DNA from 2 places in the Arthrobacter sp. BPSS-3 genome. Region 1 is predicted to be linked to the other one. Evidence: riboswitches for the same ligand, from Rfam matches in the RefSeq annotation. Region 1 holds a riboswitch; the other holds the start of a gene.
The links. A riboswitch is a leader RNA that binds a small molecule or an ion and turns the genes downstream of it on or off. The one in region 1 is predicted to bind thiamine pyrophosphate.
Positions count from the first base shown of each region.

Region 2: it holds a riboswitch for thiamine pyrophosphate, as region 1 does, so the genes downstream of both, ACFVY3_RS14720 (ECF transporter S component) here and thiC (phosphomethylpyrimidine synthase ThiC) in region 1, are expected to answer to the same signal.

Region 1 is NZ_JBIMMV010000002.1:229,315-237,115, reverse strand. It holds gene ACFVY3_RS04040 (VOC family protein) at 1-840, opposite strand, end outside; gene ACFVY3_RS04035 (amidohydrolase family protein) at 916-2,013, opposite strand; TPP riboswitch at 2,081-2,188, shown strand; gene thiC (phosphomethylpyrimidine synthase ThiC) at 2,228-3,943, shown strand; gene ACFVY3_RS04025 (alpha/beta fold hydrolase) at 3,984-4,733, opposite strand; gene ffh (signal recognition particle protein) at 4,803-6,383, opposite strand; gene ACFVY3_RS04015 (glucose-6-phosphate dehydrogenase) at 6,534-7,801, shown strand, end outside.
Region 2 is NZ_JBIMMV010000009.1:164,028-171,828, reverse strand. It holds gene ACFVY3_RS14760 (Na+/H+ antiporter subunit A) at 1-1,333, shown strand, start outside; gene ACFVY3_RS14755 (Na(+)/H(+) antiporter subunit C) at 1,330-1,875, shown strand; gene ACFVY3_RS14750 (Na+/H+ antiporter subunit D) at 1,872-3,500, shown strand; gene ACFVY3_RS14745 (Na+/H+ antiporter subunit E) at 3,497-4,042, shown strand; gene ACFVY3_RS14740 (monovalent cation/H+ antiporter complex subunit F) at 4,039-4,317, shown strand; gene mnhG (monovalent cation/H(+) antiporter subunit G) at 4,307-4,714, shown strand; gene ACFVY3_RS14730 (DUF4235 domain-containing protein) at 4,757-5,020, opposite strand; gene ACFVY3_RS14725 (hypothetical protein) at 5,126-5,848, shown strand; TPP riboswitch at 5,875-6,016, shown strand; gene ACFVY3_RS14720 (ECF transporter S component) at 6,084-6,716, shown strand; gene ACFVY3_RS14715 (ABC transporter ATP-binding protein) at 6,728-7,801, shown strand, end outside.

The DNA.
Region 1 (7,801 bases):
GTCGTCAAACCGGAGCTCCGCACCCGTGTGGTGGGACGCGACGCCGGCGACCTTGAGCCTGTCCGCGAGGGCGCCGATGTCGTCCCCGGAGGGCACCTCGATCAGCACCTCGCCCAGGCCCAGCGTGTCGCGCCGGGGGCCGGCGCCGCGGCTGTTCCAGACGTTCATGGCCATGTGGTGGTGGTAGCCGCCGGCCGAGACGAAAAGCGCCTGGCCGTGCCAGCCTGCGGTCTTTTCGAAGCCCAGGGTCCCGACGTAGAAGTCGTGGGCGGACTGCACGTCGCCGACCTGGAGGTGGACGTGCCCGACGCCGGCGCCGGTTTCGTGCTGGCCGGCGAGCGACGCCTCGGTGAGGTGCTGCTCCAGGTAACGCTGCGGCGGCAGCGCCAAGCTGTCCATGACAACATTCGCGCCATCCCAGGACCATTCCTCGCGCGGACGGTCCCAGTACAGCTCGATGCCGTTGCCCTCGGGGTCGTTGAAGTAGAAGGCCTCGCTGACCAGGTGGTCCGCGCTGCCGGTGAAGAACCGGGGATCGTACTGGGCTGCGGTGGCGACGGTGGCGGCCAGCGCCGCCTGGTCCTCGAACAGGAGGGCGGTGTGGAAGAGCCCGGCCTCGCCCCGGGAGGGGAGGTTCAGTCCCGGGGCCGGCGCGAGGTGCACCAGCGGCGTCTGGCCGCGTCCGAGGTAGAGGCCGCCGCCCTGCTCGGCCACCACCTCCAGGCCGAGGGCGCGCTGGTAATAGTCGGTCATCATCGCCAGGTCGCCGACCTTGAGCATCACGGTGCCCATCGAGAGGTCGGCCGGCAAGAGGTCCTGGGTGGCGGCGTTGGTGGTCATTGCATCACTCCGGTGCTGTGGGGTTCAGCCGTCATTCGGCGGCTCTCACCAGATAAAATTACTTGAAGCTTCAATTTATTCCGCGGATGCCGCGCCGATGACGTCCCCGCGGAGGACGACGGCGCGCAGATTCCGCAACGTGGAGAGATCCCGCCGCGGGTCAGCGGCGCAGACCAGGACGTCGGCGGGCGCACCCTCGGCGATTCCGGCGGCGCACAGCCAGGCCCGGGAGGACCAGGCGCCGGCCTCGAGGGCGGTGGCCGCGCCCAGTCCGGCGGCATGCAGTGCCTCCAACTCGTCGACGATCCGCCCGTGGGCAATCACGCTCCCGGCGTCGGTTCCCGCGTAGATGGCCACCCCGGCCTCGTGGGCCTCGAGGACCCGCTCGGCCCGGCGTTCCCAGAGCGTGCGCATGTGGGCGGCGTAGCGCGGGAACTTGGGTTCGGCCTGCGCGGCGATGTCCGGGAAGGTGGCGATGTTGACCAGGGTGGGGACGATCGGCACGCCTTGGTCGACGAAACGCGGAAGATGGCGGGGCAGCAGCCCGGTCGCGTGCTCGATGCAGTCGATGCCCGCGTCGAGCATGTCATCGAGGGTGTCCTCGGCGAAGCAGTGCGCGGTGACCCGGGCGCCCTCGTCGTGGGCGGCGCTGACGGCGTCCCTGACGGTGCGGGCGGGGAAGCTTGCGGCAAGGTCCCCGGCGTCGCGGTCGATCCAGTCCCCCACGAGCTTGACCCAGCCGTCCCCCGCCCGCGCCTGCTTCCGGACCTCCTCGACCAGGTCACCGGGGTCCACCTCAACGGCGAGGCCGCGCAGGTAGCGGCGGCTTCGGGCGATGTGGCGGCCCGCACGGATGATCCGGGGCAGGTCCCGCCGCTGCTGGATCCAGCGGGTGTCGTGCACCGCTCCGGCGTCGCGGACCAGCAGGGTCCCGGCGTCACGGTCCGTGCGCGCCTGCGCTTCGGCGACGCCGGCGTCGACGTCACCGCCGGGCCCGAGCCCGATGTGGCAGTGGGCGTCCACCAGTCCCGGGATCACCCACCCGTCGATCACACGGTCCGGCGCCGCCTCCGGACGGTCGAAGGTCAGCACCCCGTCCACGGACCACAGGCCGCGCCGCTCCCGGTTCACGGCGGTGAGGACGGGCCCGGTGAATTCGATGATGCCGCTCATGGGTCCCAGCCTAACCGCGGCCGGCGGAAACCTTGGAGCCGTGTCCGGGGCCCTGTGGTAGCTTCGTCTACGACCACACGGGAGCCCTTGCAGGGGCTGAGATCGGGCTGAGGCAGCCTGCGACCGTTGAACCTGTCCGGGTAATGCCGGCGAAGGAAGTGAGTAACCCTTGAGCACCACAAATTCCCAGCACAGCCCTGCCCTCGCGTCGCACATGCTGGCCTACATCGAAGGCGACGGCCTGCGGGTCCCGGTGACCGACATCGCCCTGGAACCGTCCCCCGGCGGCACCCCGAATCCTCCGTTCCGGGCCTACCGCACGGCGGGGCCGGGCAGCGACCCGGTGGCGGGCCTGCCGCCGCTCCGGGCCGACTGGATTACCGGCCGCGGGGACACCGAGCCCTACTCCGGCCGGGAGCGCAGCCTTCTCGACGACGGCAAGTCCGCGGTCCGCCGCGGGGCCGCCTCGGCGGAGTGGCGCGGCGCTCCCCCGGCACCGCGCCGGGCCCTCCCCGGCCGGACCGTCACCCAGATGCATTACGCGCGGCAGGGCGTGGTGACCCCCGAAATGCGGTTCGTGGCGCTGCGCGAGAACTGCGACGTCGAACTTGTCCGCGGCGAACTCGCCGCCGGCCGGGCCATCATCCCGGCGAATATCAACCACCCCGAGTCCGAACCGATGATCATCGGAAAGGCCTTCCTGGTGAAGATCAACGCCAACATCGGCAACTCGGCCGTCACCAGCTCCATCGCCGAGGAGGTGGACAAGCTCCAGTGGGCCACCCAGTGGGGCGCCGACACCGTCATGGATCTCTCCACCGGCGATGACATCCACACCACCCGCGAGTGGATCATCCGCAACTCCCCCGTGCCCATCGGCACCGTCCCGATCTATCAGGCCCTGGAAAAGGTCAACGGCGAGGCGAATGCGCTGACCTGGGAAATCTTCCGGGACACCGTGATCGAGCAGTGCGAGCAGGGCGTGGACTACATGACCATCCACGCGGGGGTGCTGCTCCGGTACGTGCCGCTGACCGCCGACCGGGTCACCGGGATCGTGTCCCGCGGCGGCTCCATCATGGCCGGCTGGTGCCTGGCGCACCACCGGGAGAACTTCCTGTACACCCACTTCGACGAGCTCTGCGAAATCTTCGCGAAGTACGACGTAGCGTTCTCCCTCGGCGACGGGCTGCGGCCGGGGTCGACGGCGGATGCCAACGACGCCGCGCAGTTCGCCGAACTGGACACCCTCGCCGAGCTCACGCAGCGGGCCTGGGAATTCGACGTGCAGGTGATGGTGGAGGGCCCGGGCCATGTCCCGTTCCACCTGGTCCGGGCAAACGTAGAACGCCAGCAGGAGCTGTGCAAGGGGGCGCCGTTCTACACCCTGGGTCCGCTCGTGACCGACGTCGCCCCCGGCTACGACCACATCACCTCCGCCATCGGCGCAACCGAGATCGCCCGGTACGGGACGGCCATGCTCTGCTACGTCACCCCCAAGGAGCACCTGGGCCTGCCGAACCGGGACGACGTGAAGACCGGCGTGATCACTTACAAGATCGCCGCCCACGCCGCGGACCTTGCGAAGGGCCACCCCGGCGCGCAGGAGCGGGACGACGCCCTGTCCAAGGCCCGCTTCGAGTTCCGCTGGCGGGACCAGTTCGCCCTGTCCCTGGACCCGGTCACCGCCGAGGCCTTCCACGACGAGACGTTGCCCGCCGAGCCGGCCAAAACGGCGCACTTCTGTTCCATGTGCGGGCCGAAGTTCTGCTCGATGCGGATCAGCCAGGACATCCGGAACGAGTTTGGTTCCGCCGAGGCGCAGGCGGCCCGGGCCGACGCGGGCATGCGGGAGAAGAGCGAGGAGTTCCTCGCCTCCGGCGGCAAGGTCTACGTGCCGGATCCGGGTGTGGGGGCTGCCCGGGACTAGCAGGCTGGGGCTAGGAGGACCGGAGTTAGGAGGCGCGGGGCTAGGAGGCGCGGGCGTGCCGGCTGCGGACGACGTCGGCGATAAAGGAGCGGATCGCCCGGTCCCCTTCCGGTGAGTCCTGCGGCCGGTGCCCGCCCGGGGCGGTGCGGTGCCGGGCGCCGGTCTCCACGAGGTAGCCGGCGATCTCCTCGTACAACGGTTCCCAGCCGCCGGTGAGGACCAGGGTGGGGACGCCGGGGACGATGTGCAGGGGCGCCTCCCAGGCCGGGGCCTGCAGCCGGAGCCGCCGCGCCTCCCGGGCGTTGTCCGCCGCGACTTCCCCGGCGGCGCCGTGCAGCGGGGCGTGCGCGGCGAACACCCGGCGGACGAATTCGCGGTGGAAGTCCTCGTCGCCCAGGCTGTGCCGGACGTCGAAGAGCGGTTCCATCAGGGCCCGGTGCGCGGCGGTGGCCGGCAGTTCCGCCGTCAGGGACAGGCAGGCCGGTTCCACCAGCGTGAGGGACTGGACCAGGTCGGGCCGTTCGACGGCAGCCATCATCGCGGCGATGGCGCCCTGGGAGTGGGCGACGACGTGGCCTCCGGCGGCACCGCGGCCGTCGTCGGCCAGCGCGCCGAGGACGATCCCGGCGTCGGCCGCGAAGTCGGTTTCCAGCGGCTCGGCCACCGGGTCGAAGCCGTGCCGGCGGAGGAAGAGCGCGTCATAGGCCAGCGCCATGCCGTGCTGTTTCGGCCACGCCGCGGCACCGAAACTGCCGGCCCCGTGGACGAAAACTACGCGCTCCTTGAACATGCTCCAAGCCTATTCCACGGGTCCGTCAACGGGGCCGCGACATACGCCGCGGCCCGCCGCAGCGTGTCGCTACTTGCTGCCGCCGAGGAACTTGTCGAAGCCCTTGGGCAGGTTCAGCTGGGAGGGGTCGAAGTCGCCCTGCTGGCCGAAGGAGGCGCCGGTGGGGACGGCCTTGGCGCCGGCTGCGCGCCGTGCCTCCGCGTCCTTGAGCTCCTGCGCGGCCTTGGCCGGGTTGCCGGAGCGGGCCTTCTTCTTGGGCGCGGGCTTGTTGCCCTTGCGGGCCCCGCCGCCCATGCCCGGCATCCCGGGCATCCCCGGAATGCCGCCGCCGGCGGCCATCTTCTTCATCATCTTCTGCGCCTGGGCGAAGCGTTCCAGCAGGCCGTTGACCTCGGAGACGTGCACGCCGGAGCCGCGGGCGATGCGGGCGCGGCGGGAACCGTTGATGATCTTCGGCGCGACCCGCTCGTGCGGGGTCATGGACCGGACGATCGCCTCAACCCGGTCGATTTCGCGCTCGTCGAATTGCTCGAGCTGCTGCCGGATGTTCTGCGCGCCGGGCATCATCATGAGCATTTTCTTCATCGAGCCCATGTTGCGGATCTGCTGCATCTGGGCGAGGAAGTCCTCGAGGGTGAAGTCTTCCTGGTCGGCGAACTTCTTCGCCATCCGGGCCGCTTCGTCCTTGTCCCAGGACTTCTCGGCCTGCTCGATCAGGGTGAGCACGTCGCCCATGTCGAGGATGCGGGAGGCCATGCGGTCCGGGTGGAAGAGCTCGAAGTCGTCCAGGCCTTCGCCGGTGGAGGCGAACATGACCGGCTTGCCGGTGACCGACGCGACGGAGAGCGCGGCACCGCCGCGGGCGTCGCCGTCGAGCTTGGAGAGCACGATGCCCGTGAAGTTCACGCCCTCGTCGAACGCCATGGCGGTGTTGACCGCGTCCTGGCCGATCATCGAATCGATGACGAACAGGACTTCGTTCGGGACGATGGCCCGGCGGATCTGGCGCGCCTGCTCCATCATGTCCGCGTCGACGCCGAGGCGGCCGGCGGTGTCAACGATCACGACGTCGTGCAGGGTGCGCTTGGCTTCCTCGACGCCGGCGCGGGCGACGGCGACCGGGTCGCCGGCCGGGTGGTCCAGCTCGGTGGAGGTGGCGCCGGGGTGCGGGGCGAACACCGGTACGCCGGCGCGCTGGCCGACGACCTGCAGCTGGGTAACGGCGTTGGGGCGCTGCAGGTCACAGGCCACCAGCATGGGGCTGTGGCCCTGGGACTTCAGGTGCTTCGAGAGCTTGCCGGCGAGGGTGGTCTTACCGGCGCCCTGGAGGCCGGCGAGCATGATGATGGTGGGGCCGGTCTTGGCCAGCCGGATCCGGCGGGTCTCGCCGCCGAGGATCTCGACGAGTTCCTCGTTGACGATCTTCACGATCTGCTGGCTGGGGTTCAACGCACCGGAGACCTCGGCGCCGAGGGCACGCTCGCGCACGCGGGAGGTGAATTCGCGGACCACCGGCACGGCGACGTCGGCGTCAAGCAGGGCACGGCGGATCTCCCGGACCGTGGCGTCGACGTCGGCCTCGGTCAGGCGGCCCTTGCCGCGAAGGTTCTTGAAGGTTGCTGTCAACCGGTCAGAGAGTGAATTGAACACGCGCCGTGCACTTCTTTCAGTGGATCTGCAGCTGGCGTCCGGAACGGCGCGCCAGTGTCGGAACTGTCTCGCCGGAACGAACCGGCCCGACAACGGGACTCGACTATCTAGGGTACCAAGACCCGGCTCGGAGGTGGCATGCTGGCGTAGGTGACCAGTGAACCGACGGTAAAGACCCTGCTCATCCTCGGCGCGTCCGGCGACCTGACCGGCCGGCTGCTGCTTCCGGGCCTGGCCCGGCTGGTGGCCCGCGGCCACGCCGCCGGCCTGACCCTGGTGGGCGCCGGCTCCGACGACTGGAGCCAGGAGCAGTGGCTGGAGCGGCTGGACACCGCCTTCGCGGACGCGAATTCGCAGGCAAACACGGACGGAAAACGCGAACTCAAGCGGATCCGCACCTCCACCAGCTACCACCGCCTGGATGTCACCTCAGGCGGCGAGCTCGCGTCCCTGCTGGCCGGGCTGGACGGCCCGGTGGCGGTGTACTTCGCGCTGCCGCCGAAAATCAGCCAGCTGGCCTGCGAGGCACTGACCCCGGAGGAAGTCCCCGCCGGCACCCGGCTGGTGATGGAGAAGCCCTTCGGCTCCAGCGAGGAATCGGCCCGGCACCTGAACAAGACCCTCGCCGCTCTGGTCCCCGAGGACCACATCCACCGGGTGGACCACTTCCTGGGCAAGGCCACGGTCCTGAACATCCTGGGCCTCCGCTTCGCGAACACCTTCCTGGAGCCGGTCTGGAACCGTGAGCACATCGAGAAGGTGGAAATCATCTTCGACGAGGACCTCGCGCTCGAGGGCCGGGCCCGGTACTACGACGGGGCGGGCGCGCTGCGGGACATGATCCAGAGCCACCTGCTGCAGATCATGGCCCTGATGGCGATCGAGCCGCCGGCCTCCGTGGACGAACGCGACCTGCGGGACGCCGTCGCCACCCTCCTGCGGGCCAGCAGCATCAAGGCCCCCTACGCAAAGAACACCCGCCGCGCCCGGTACTCGGCCGGCTCGATCGATGGCCGCAAGGTCCCGGACTACGCGAAGGAAAAGGGCGTCGACCCGTCCCGGAACACCGAGACCCTCGCCGAGGTCCGGGTGGACATCGACAACTGGCGCTGGCAGGGCGTGCCGTTCATGCTCCGGTCCGGGAAGGCACTCGGTTCCATGCGCAAGGAGGCCATCGTGACGTTCCGCCCGGTGCCACACCTGCCCAAGGGGTTCACCGGCGTCGACTCCCCCAACCAGTTGCGGATCGGCTTCGGCCCCGACACCCTGCAGTTCGACGTCGACGTCAACGGCCCCGGGAACGTGCTCAGCCTGGACCGGGCCACCCTGAAGGCGGAGTTGAGCGCCTCGGACCTGCTCCCCTACGGCGAAGTCCTCGAGGGTGTCCTCAGCGGCGACCCGCTGCTCTCGGTCCGGGC
Region 2 (7,801 bases), on a different contig from region 1:
CGACCGCGCCTACCAGCAGACCATCGGCGCGCTCGACGACGCCGCCGTGTGGGTCACCGGCCGCACCCAGCGCGGTTCGCTCTACTTCTACCTGGCCGTCATCCTCAGCGTCGCCTTCCTGCTCCCGCTGACCGCCATCCTGCTCGCGGGCAAGCCGCTCCCGGCGGACCTCTACGTCATCGACCCGGGGTCCCCGCTGCAACTGGTGGCCGGAGCCGGCATCGTGGTCGGCGCCCTCGCCGCGGTCCGCGCCAACAAGCGGTTCCTGGCCGTCCTGATGGTCTCCGTCACCGGCTACGGCATCGCCCTGATGTTCGCGCTGCAGGGCGCCCCGGACCTCGCACTGACCCAGATGCTGGTGGAAACCATCATCCTGGTGGCGTTCGTGCTGGCCATGCGCAGCCTCCCGGCCGAACTCCGGGACCGCACCGGCGGCCGGTACCGCGTGGTCAGGATCATCATCGGCGCCGGCTTCGGCCTGACCATGATCTTCGTGGCGATCTACGCCCTCGGCGCCCGGGTCGCGACGCCGGTCTCGCTCGACTTCCCGCGGCTGGCCTACGACGGCGGCGGCGGGCTCAACGTCGTCAACGTCACCCTGGTGGACATCCGGGCCTGGGACACCTTCGGCGAGATCTCCGTGCTGGCCCTTGCCGCCACCGGCGTCGCCAGCCTCATCTTCGTCCGCGGCCGTGGCGACCGGATCCGGTCCTCCGGGTCGGTCGACGAGGGCACGGTGGGCCGCCTGGCCGCCCCCGCGCACAGCCGCGACGGCGCCGCGCTGGCCCTGAGCCGCCGGTTCGCGGCGTCCACCAAGGACGCCTGGCTGGTGGCCGGCCGGACCCTCGCCCCCGAGCGGCGTTCCATCATCTTCGAGGTGGTGACACGCCTGGTGTTCCACTCGATGATCGTCTTCTCCATCTACCTGCTGCTGGCCGGGCACAACCTGCCCGGCGGCGGCTTCGCCGGCGGCCTGATGGCCGGGCTGGCGCTGACCATCCGCTACCTGGCCGGCGGCCGGTTCGAGCTGCGCGAGGCCGCGCCGCTGAGCGCCGGCGCGCTGCTGGGTATCGGCCTGGCGACGGCGGCCGTGTCCGGGGTGGCGCCGCTGCTCCTGGGCGGCGAGGTCTTCCAAAGCGCCATCGTCCAGCTCTGGCTCCCGGTCTTCGGTGACATCAAGTTCGTCACCTCCACCATCTTCGACATCGGCGTCTACATCGTCGTCGTCGGCCTGGCCCTGGACGTGCTCCGCAGCCTCGGCGCCGAAATCGACGAACACTTCGAAGAGCAGTCGGACGCGGCCGCCGGAACCACCCCCGGGGGGAATGCATGAGCGTCAACCTGACCCTGCTGACCGTGATGGGGGTGCTGTACGCCTGCGGCATCTACCTGCTCCTGGAGCGCAGCCTCACCCGGGTGCTGCTGGGCCTGATGCTGCTGGCGAACGCCACCAACCTGCTCATCCTCACCACCGGCGGCTACGCCGGCCTGGCCCCGCTGTTCGCCAAGGACACCGATCCCGGCGCCTACAGCGACCCGCTGCCGCAGGCGTTGATCCTCACCTCGATCGTGATTTCCTTCGCCGTGACCGCGTTCATGCTCGGCATCATCTACCGCACCTGGGTGCTGGCCCGGCAGGATGAGATCCAGGACGACGCCGAGGACCTCCGCGTCGCCGAGACGCCCAGCTTCGACGCCGAGGACGACGCCGTCATCCCCGAGGAAACCTCCGAATTCCCCTTGCCCGCCGTCGAGCCCGACGCCGGCGGGACCATCCTGGCGGGCGCCCGGCAGATGCCGGCCAGCGAAGCCGCGGCCGAGGAACGGCCCGGCTCCCGCACCACCGCCCCGAACCAGGAAGGAGGGTCCGAGTGAACATCGCCAGCTTTGCCCCGCTCGCCGTCGTCCTCCCCATCCTGGGCGCCGCCCTGACCTTCCTGCTGATCCGGCACTCCCGGGCGCAGCGGACGGTCAGCATCGCGCTGCTCTCCTTGACCCTGCTGCTTGAGTGCTGGCTGCTGGCCTCCGTCTGGGAGGGCGGCACGGCGGCGGTGAGCATCGGCGGCTGGCTGCCGCCGTGGGGGATCGTGCTGGTGGTGGACCAGTTCTCCTCGCTGATGCTGGTGGTCTCCTCCGCCGTGAGCCTGGCCGTGCTGGTCTATGCGACCGGGCAGGGTATGGCCGACGGCGACAGCGATGCCCCGGTCTCGATCTTCCACCCCACCTACCTGATCCTGGTGGCCGGGGTGTCCAACGCCTTCCTCTCCGGAGACTTGTTCAACCTCTACGTGGGCTTCGAGATCCTGCTGACGGCCAGCTACGTGCTGATGACCCTCGGCGGCACCGGCCCCCGGATCCGCGCCGGCGTGACCTATGTGGTGGTCTCCGTGGTCTCCTCGGTGCTGTTCCTGATCGCCATCGCGATGATCTACGGCGCCACCGGCACCATCAACATGGCGGACCTGGCCATGAAGCTGGGGGACCTGGACCAGGGCACCCGGAACCTGCTGCACGTGCTGCTGCTCGTGGCGTTCGGGATCAAGGCCGCCGTCTTCCCGCTCTCCTTCTGGCTGCCGGACTCCTACCCGACCGCCCCCGCCCCGGTCACGGCGGTGTTCGCCGGCCTGCTCACCAAGGTGGGCGTCTACGCGATCGTCCGCACCGAGACGCTGCTCTTCCCCGGCGACACCTTCAACCAGCCGCTGATGGTGGTGGCGCTGCTGACCATGGTGGTGGGGATCCTGGGCGCGCTCGCGCAAAGCGACATCAAACGTTTGCTCTCCTTCACCCTGGTCAGCCACATCGGCTATATGGTGTTCGGGCTGGCGATGTCCTCGGTGGCCGGCCTGGGCGCCGCGGTGTTCTACGTGGCGCACCACATCACCATCCAGACCAGCCTCTTCCTGGTCACCGGGCTGATTGAACGCCGCGCCGGCAGCTCCTCCGTGGACCGGGTGGCCGGCCTGGCCAAGCTCTCCCCGCTGCTGGCCGTGCTGTTCTTCATCCCGGCCATGAACCTCGCCGGGATCCCGCCGCTCTCCGGCTTCCTGGGCAAACTCGGCCTGCTGCAGGCCGGCGTGCTGCTCGGCACCCCGCTGGCGTACGCGCTGGTGGCCGGCGGCGTCCTGACCAGCCTGCTGACCCTGCTGGCCATCGCCCGCGTCTGGAACCGTGCATTCTGGCGCAAGCCCGAGGACGCCGAGCACCCGGACCCGGTGCTGCTCGCCGCCCCGGGCGGTGAGTCCCAGGGAACCGGCGGCGCCGGGACATCCTCCGCACGCCACACGGTGAGCCTGCTGCCGCGCACCATGGTCGGTTCCACTCTGGCGCTGGTCATCCTCGGCGTGGCCCTGACCGTGTTCGCCGGGCCGCTGTTCCGCCTCTCCGGCCAGTCCGCGGCCGAGATGCTGGACCGGTCCTCCTACATCCACGCGGTCCTCGGCGACGAGGTCACGGTCCCGGCCCCGCCGCAGCCCGTGGCCCAGGGAGGCGGCAAATGACCCGCAAACGCATCTCGCTGCGCCAGGAACTGCCGCTGCTGGTCTGGCTGGTGATTGTCTGGGGCGCCCTCTGGCAGGACTTCAGCGCCGGCAACCTGCTCTTCGGGGCGCTGATCGCTGTGTTCGTGGCCCGGTTGTTCTACCTGCCGCCGGTGGAATTGGGCGGACGGTTCAACGTGCTGCGCGCCGTCCCCTTTGGCCTGGTGTTCCTCGGCAAGGTGGTCGCGGCGAGCTTCCAGCTGCTCTACCTCGCCGTGGTGCGCGGGCCCCGGGTGGTCAGCGCCATCGTCGCGGTCCCGCTCCGCAGCCACTCGGATCTCCTGGTCACCGCCACCGGCCACGTCATCTCGCTGATTCCGGGCTCCCTGGTCGTGGAGGTGGACAGGGGTACGTCCACGCTCTATATCCACGGCATCAACGTCCGCGACGCCGAGGACGCCGCCAGGCTCCGCAAGGACGTCCGAGACACTGAGGCCGGCCTGATCCGGATCATGGGCTCCCCGGAGGAAGTTTCCGCCCTCAAACAGGAGGCAGCCGCATGATGCCGATCGTCCTGGCCGTGACCGCCGTGATTCTGTCCCTCGCGGCGGGCGGCGCCATCATCCGGATCGCCCGAGGGCCTTCGCTGCTGGACCGCGTGCTCGCCACCGACGTGCTGCTGGCCATCCTGGGCGCCGCGCTGTGCATCGACATGGCCGTCAACCGGCACCTGAACAACCTGATGCTGCTGGTGGCGATCTCGATCATCGGCTTCGTCGGGTCCGTGACCGTGGCCCGCTTCGTAGCCGACCGCAGGAGGCACCCCCATGAATCCTGAGACCTTCTCCGGGGATACGGTGATCGACGCCGTGTCCGCCGTGTTCATGGTGGTGGGTGCACTGATGTCCCTCGGCGCCGCGATCGGCCTGCTCCGCTTCCCGGACCTGATGAGCCGGATGCACGCCGCCACCAAGCCGCAGGTCCTGGGCCTGTTCCTGCTGCTGTGCGCCGTGGGCCTGCAGATGCGCACCTGGTGGGTGTGGCCGGTGCTGGTGGTCGCGTGGATCTTCCAGCTGCTGACCGTCCCGGTCTCCGCGCACATGGTGGGCCGCGCCGGCTACCGCACCAAGCACCTCCACCCGGAGTTGCTGAGCGCGGATGAGCTCGAAGCGGTGGTGCAGCAGGCCGCCGGGGAACGCGGCTTCAACGAGGACGGGGAGCCCCGCCGGGACTGATGCCCGGGGGACTCCCCGTCGGAGTCCGGTGGTGCGGTGCGCCTAGACGATGTCCTGGGTCTTGGCGAAGCGAGTGATGGCCCGCTGCGTGCCGCGGTTGGCGAGGACCTGGATGACGGCGCTCACCGAGGCCGAGATCAGCGCGAAGGTCAGGGCCTGGCGCAGCGTGGTGGGGACGTCGTCGTCGTGGCCCTTCGGCGGCTTGTTGCCGGTGGTCTTCTCCCAGACGGTGTCCACGAGCTTGGTGCCGACGAGACCGGCGACCAGGCTGATGCCGGTGCCGAGCAGTTTGATGACAATGTTCATTTCGTGCTCCTTGCGGGTGGAAACAGGACTGCCCCTAGCCTACTGGCACACCGGTCCGGGGCGGACGCCCCTGTCCGCCGCGCGCCGCCCGGCCTACCGTCGGGCATGGACAGAGACCGGGGCGCACCCTGGGCGCCGTTCCAGCTGGCGGCCGGCTGCTGCTCGATCGCGTTCGTGGTGCTGCTGGTGCTGGCCCTTGTGCTGGACTTCATCGCGCCGCCGCCGGTCGACGGGGCCGTGCCGACGCTTGAGTTCATCGCCCGCAACAAGCCCGTCTACGTCGCCGAGCAGCTGCTTTGGACGGTCCCGAACATCCTGGCGGTGCCCGTCTTCGCTGCGCTGTTCCTGGCGTGCGCTCCGGCGGCAGAGGGACTGGCACGGGGCCTGGCGCTGGGCGGCGCCCTGGTGGGCGGGCTGTCCTGGGCGCTGATCCTCGCCATCCCGGTTACCAGCCGCGGCTCTCTGGTGCTGGTCTACCTCAGCGACCGGTACGCCGGGGCGGCCGACGACGCCGCGCGGCAGCGGATCAGCGCCGCCGCCGAGGCGGTGATCGCCGAGAACAACACACCCGCCGTCGCCGGGGTGCTTTCCGCGGCGGGCATCCTCCTCATGTCCGTGGCCATGGTGCGGGCAGGGCTCTCCCGGGCGGTGGGCTGGCTGGGCATCGGCGCCGGTGCCCTGGGGCTGCTCGCGGAGGCGCTGCGGTACCTCGTCCCGGCGCTCTACGGCGGCTACGGCCTCCTGATGTGGGCGTGGTTCGTGGCGGCCGGGATCGTGCTGATCCGGCTCGGCAGGGAGGGGAGGCGGGCCCCGGCGGCGCGGGTGTAAACTGGGCCAGCCCACACGGGCGACATTCATAACGACAGGGGAGCGCCGCCGTCGGACCCTTCCGGAGGAATCCGGGAACCGTAGGTGGGCGCTGAGAGTGCGGACAGCCGCAGACCCTCGAACCTGATCCGGTTAGTACCGGCGCAAGGGAGTCGAGTTCTCAGGGTGTCCGGAACACGCGGCAGCGGCCGCCGTGGCCGGAATACCCTCCCCTCCTGTACCTCAGGAGGACGACATGACCGATATTTCCACCCCCCGCACCACAGCGGCCGGCAAAAAGAGCTGGCGCGTGGTCGACATTGTCCTGGCGGCGCTGATCGCGATTGCCGGCGGCGTCATCTTCTGGGCCTGGGACCAGGGCTCCAACGTGGTGTCCGTCCCGCTCACCGCCGTCTACCCGCCCCTGACCGGCCTCTACGCCGGCGGCTGGATGATCCCCGCGGTCCTCGGCATGCTGGTGGTCCGCAAGCCCGGCGCCGCGCTGTTCTGCGAGGCCGTCGCCGCCACCGGCGAGCTGATCATGGGCTCCCAGTACGGCACCACCGTGCTGATCTCGGGCATCCTGCAGGGCCTCGGCGCGGAGCTGGTCTTCGCCGCCTTCCGCTACAGCAAGTTCAACCTCCCGGTCTCCCTGCTCGCCGGCGCCGGCGCGGGCCTCTTCTGCGGCCTGAACGACTGCTTCCTGCCCTGGGGCTGGAACATCGCCTTCGAGGCCGGGGACAAGGCCGCCTACATCGTCTTCTGCGCCATCTCCGGTGCCGTGATCGCCGGCGGCCTGGCTTGGATCGCCACCCGCGGCCTGGCCCGGACCGGGGTGCTGGCCTCCTTCGCCTCCCGCAAGGCGGCCACCGAACCCGTCTTCTCCTGACACCCGCGCGCATGAACGCCGACGACGTCCGCCCCGCCGCGGTCACCGCCCGCGGTTGGGGCTGGCGGCACGCCGGACGGTCCCGGCCCGCCATCAGCGGACTGGACCTGGACATCAGCCCGGGCGAACGCGTCCTGCTGCTGGGACCTTCCGGCGCCGGTAAGTCGACCCTGCTGCACGCCCTGGCCGGGGTGCTCGGCGAGGGCGGCGGCGCGGACGCGGACGCCGACGACGCCGACGAGACCGGCAGCCTGCTCATCGACGGGGCCCCACCCCGGGACCGCCGCGGACGCGCCGGGCTGGTGCAGCAGGACCCGGAGACCCAGGTGGTGCTTTCCCGGGTGGGTGACGACGTCGCGTTCGGGGCGGAGAACCTCGCCGTCCCGCCCGCGGAGATCTGGGCCCGGGTAGGGGAGGCGCTCGACGACGTCGGCCTCGGTTCCCTGCCCCTGGGGCACCCGACCTCGGCCCTCTCCGGCGGACAGAAGCAGCGGCTTGCCCTGGCCGGCATCCTCGCGATGCGGCCCGGGCTGCTACTGCTGGACGAACCGACCGCCAACCTTGACCCCGCAGGTGTGCTGGAGGTCCGCGACGCCGTGGGCCGCTGCCTGGACCGGACCGGCGCCACCCTGGTGGTGGTCGAACACCGGGTTTCCGTGTGGAAGGACCTGGTGGACCGGATCGTGGTGCTGCAGCCCGGCAGCGCGGGCGACGCCGCCGTGCTGCTGGACGGGCCGCCGGACCGGGTGCTGGCCGAGGCACGGGAGATGCTGATCGCCGCCGGGGTCTGGGTCCCGGGCCACGTGCCGGCCACCCGCGCCCGGAGCACCGGCGACACCGGACAGGGGCCGGAGCACGGCTTCGAGGCGGGCCGCCTGCTGCTGGCCGCAGAATCCTTGGCCGTGTCCCGCGACCGTCCCCGCCGGGGCGGCCTCCGGACCCGCTTCCGGGCCGTGCCGCCCGTGCCGGTGCAGGAGGGTATCGCAGCGCAGGTCCGTGCCGGACGCGCGCTCACCATCACCGGGCCCAACGGCGCCGGGAAATCGACCTTCGCCCTTACCCTCGCCGGGCTGCTGGCCCCGGTG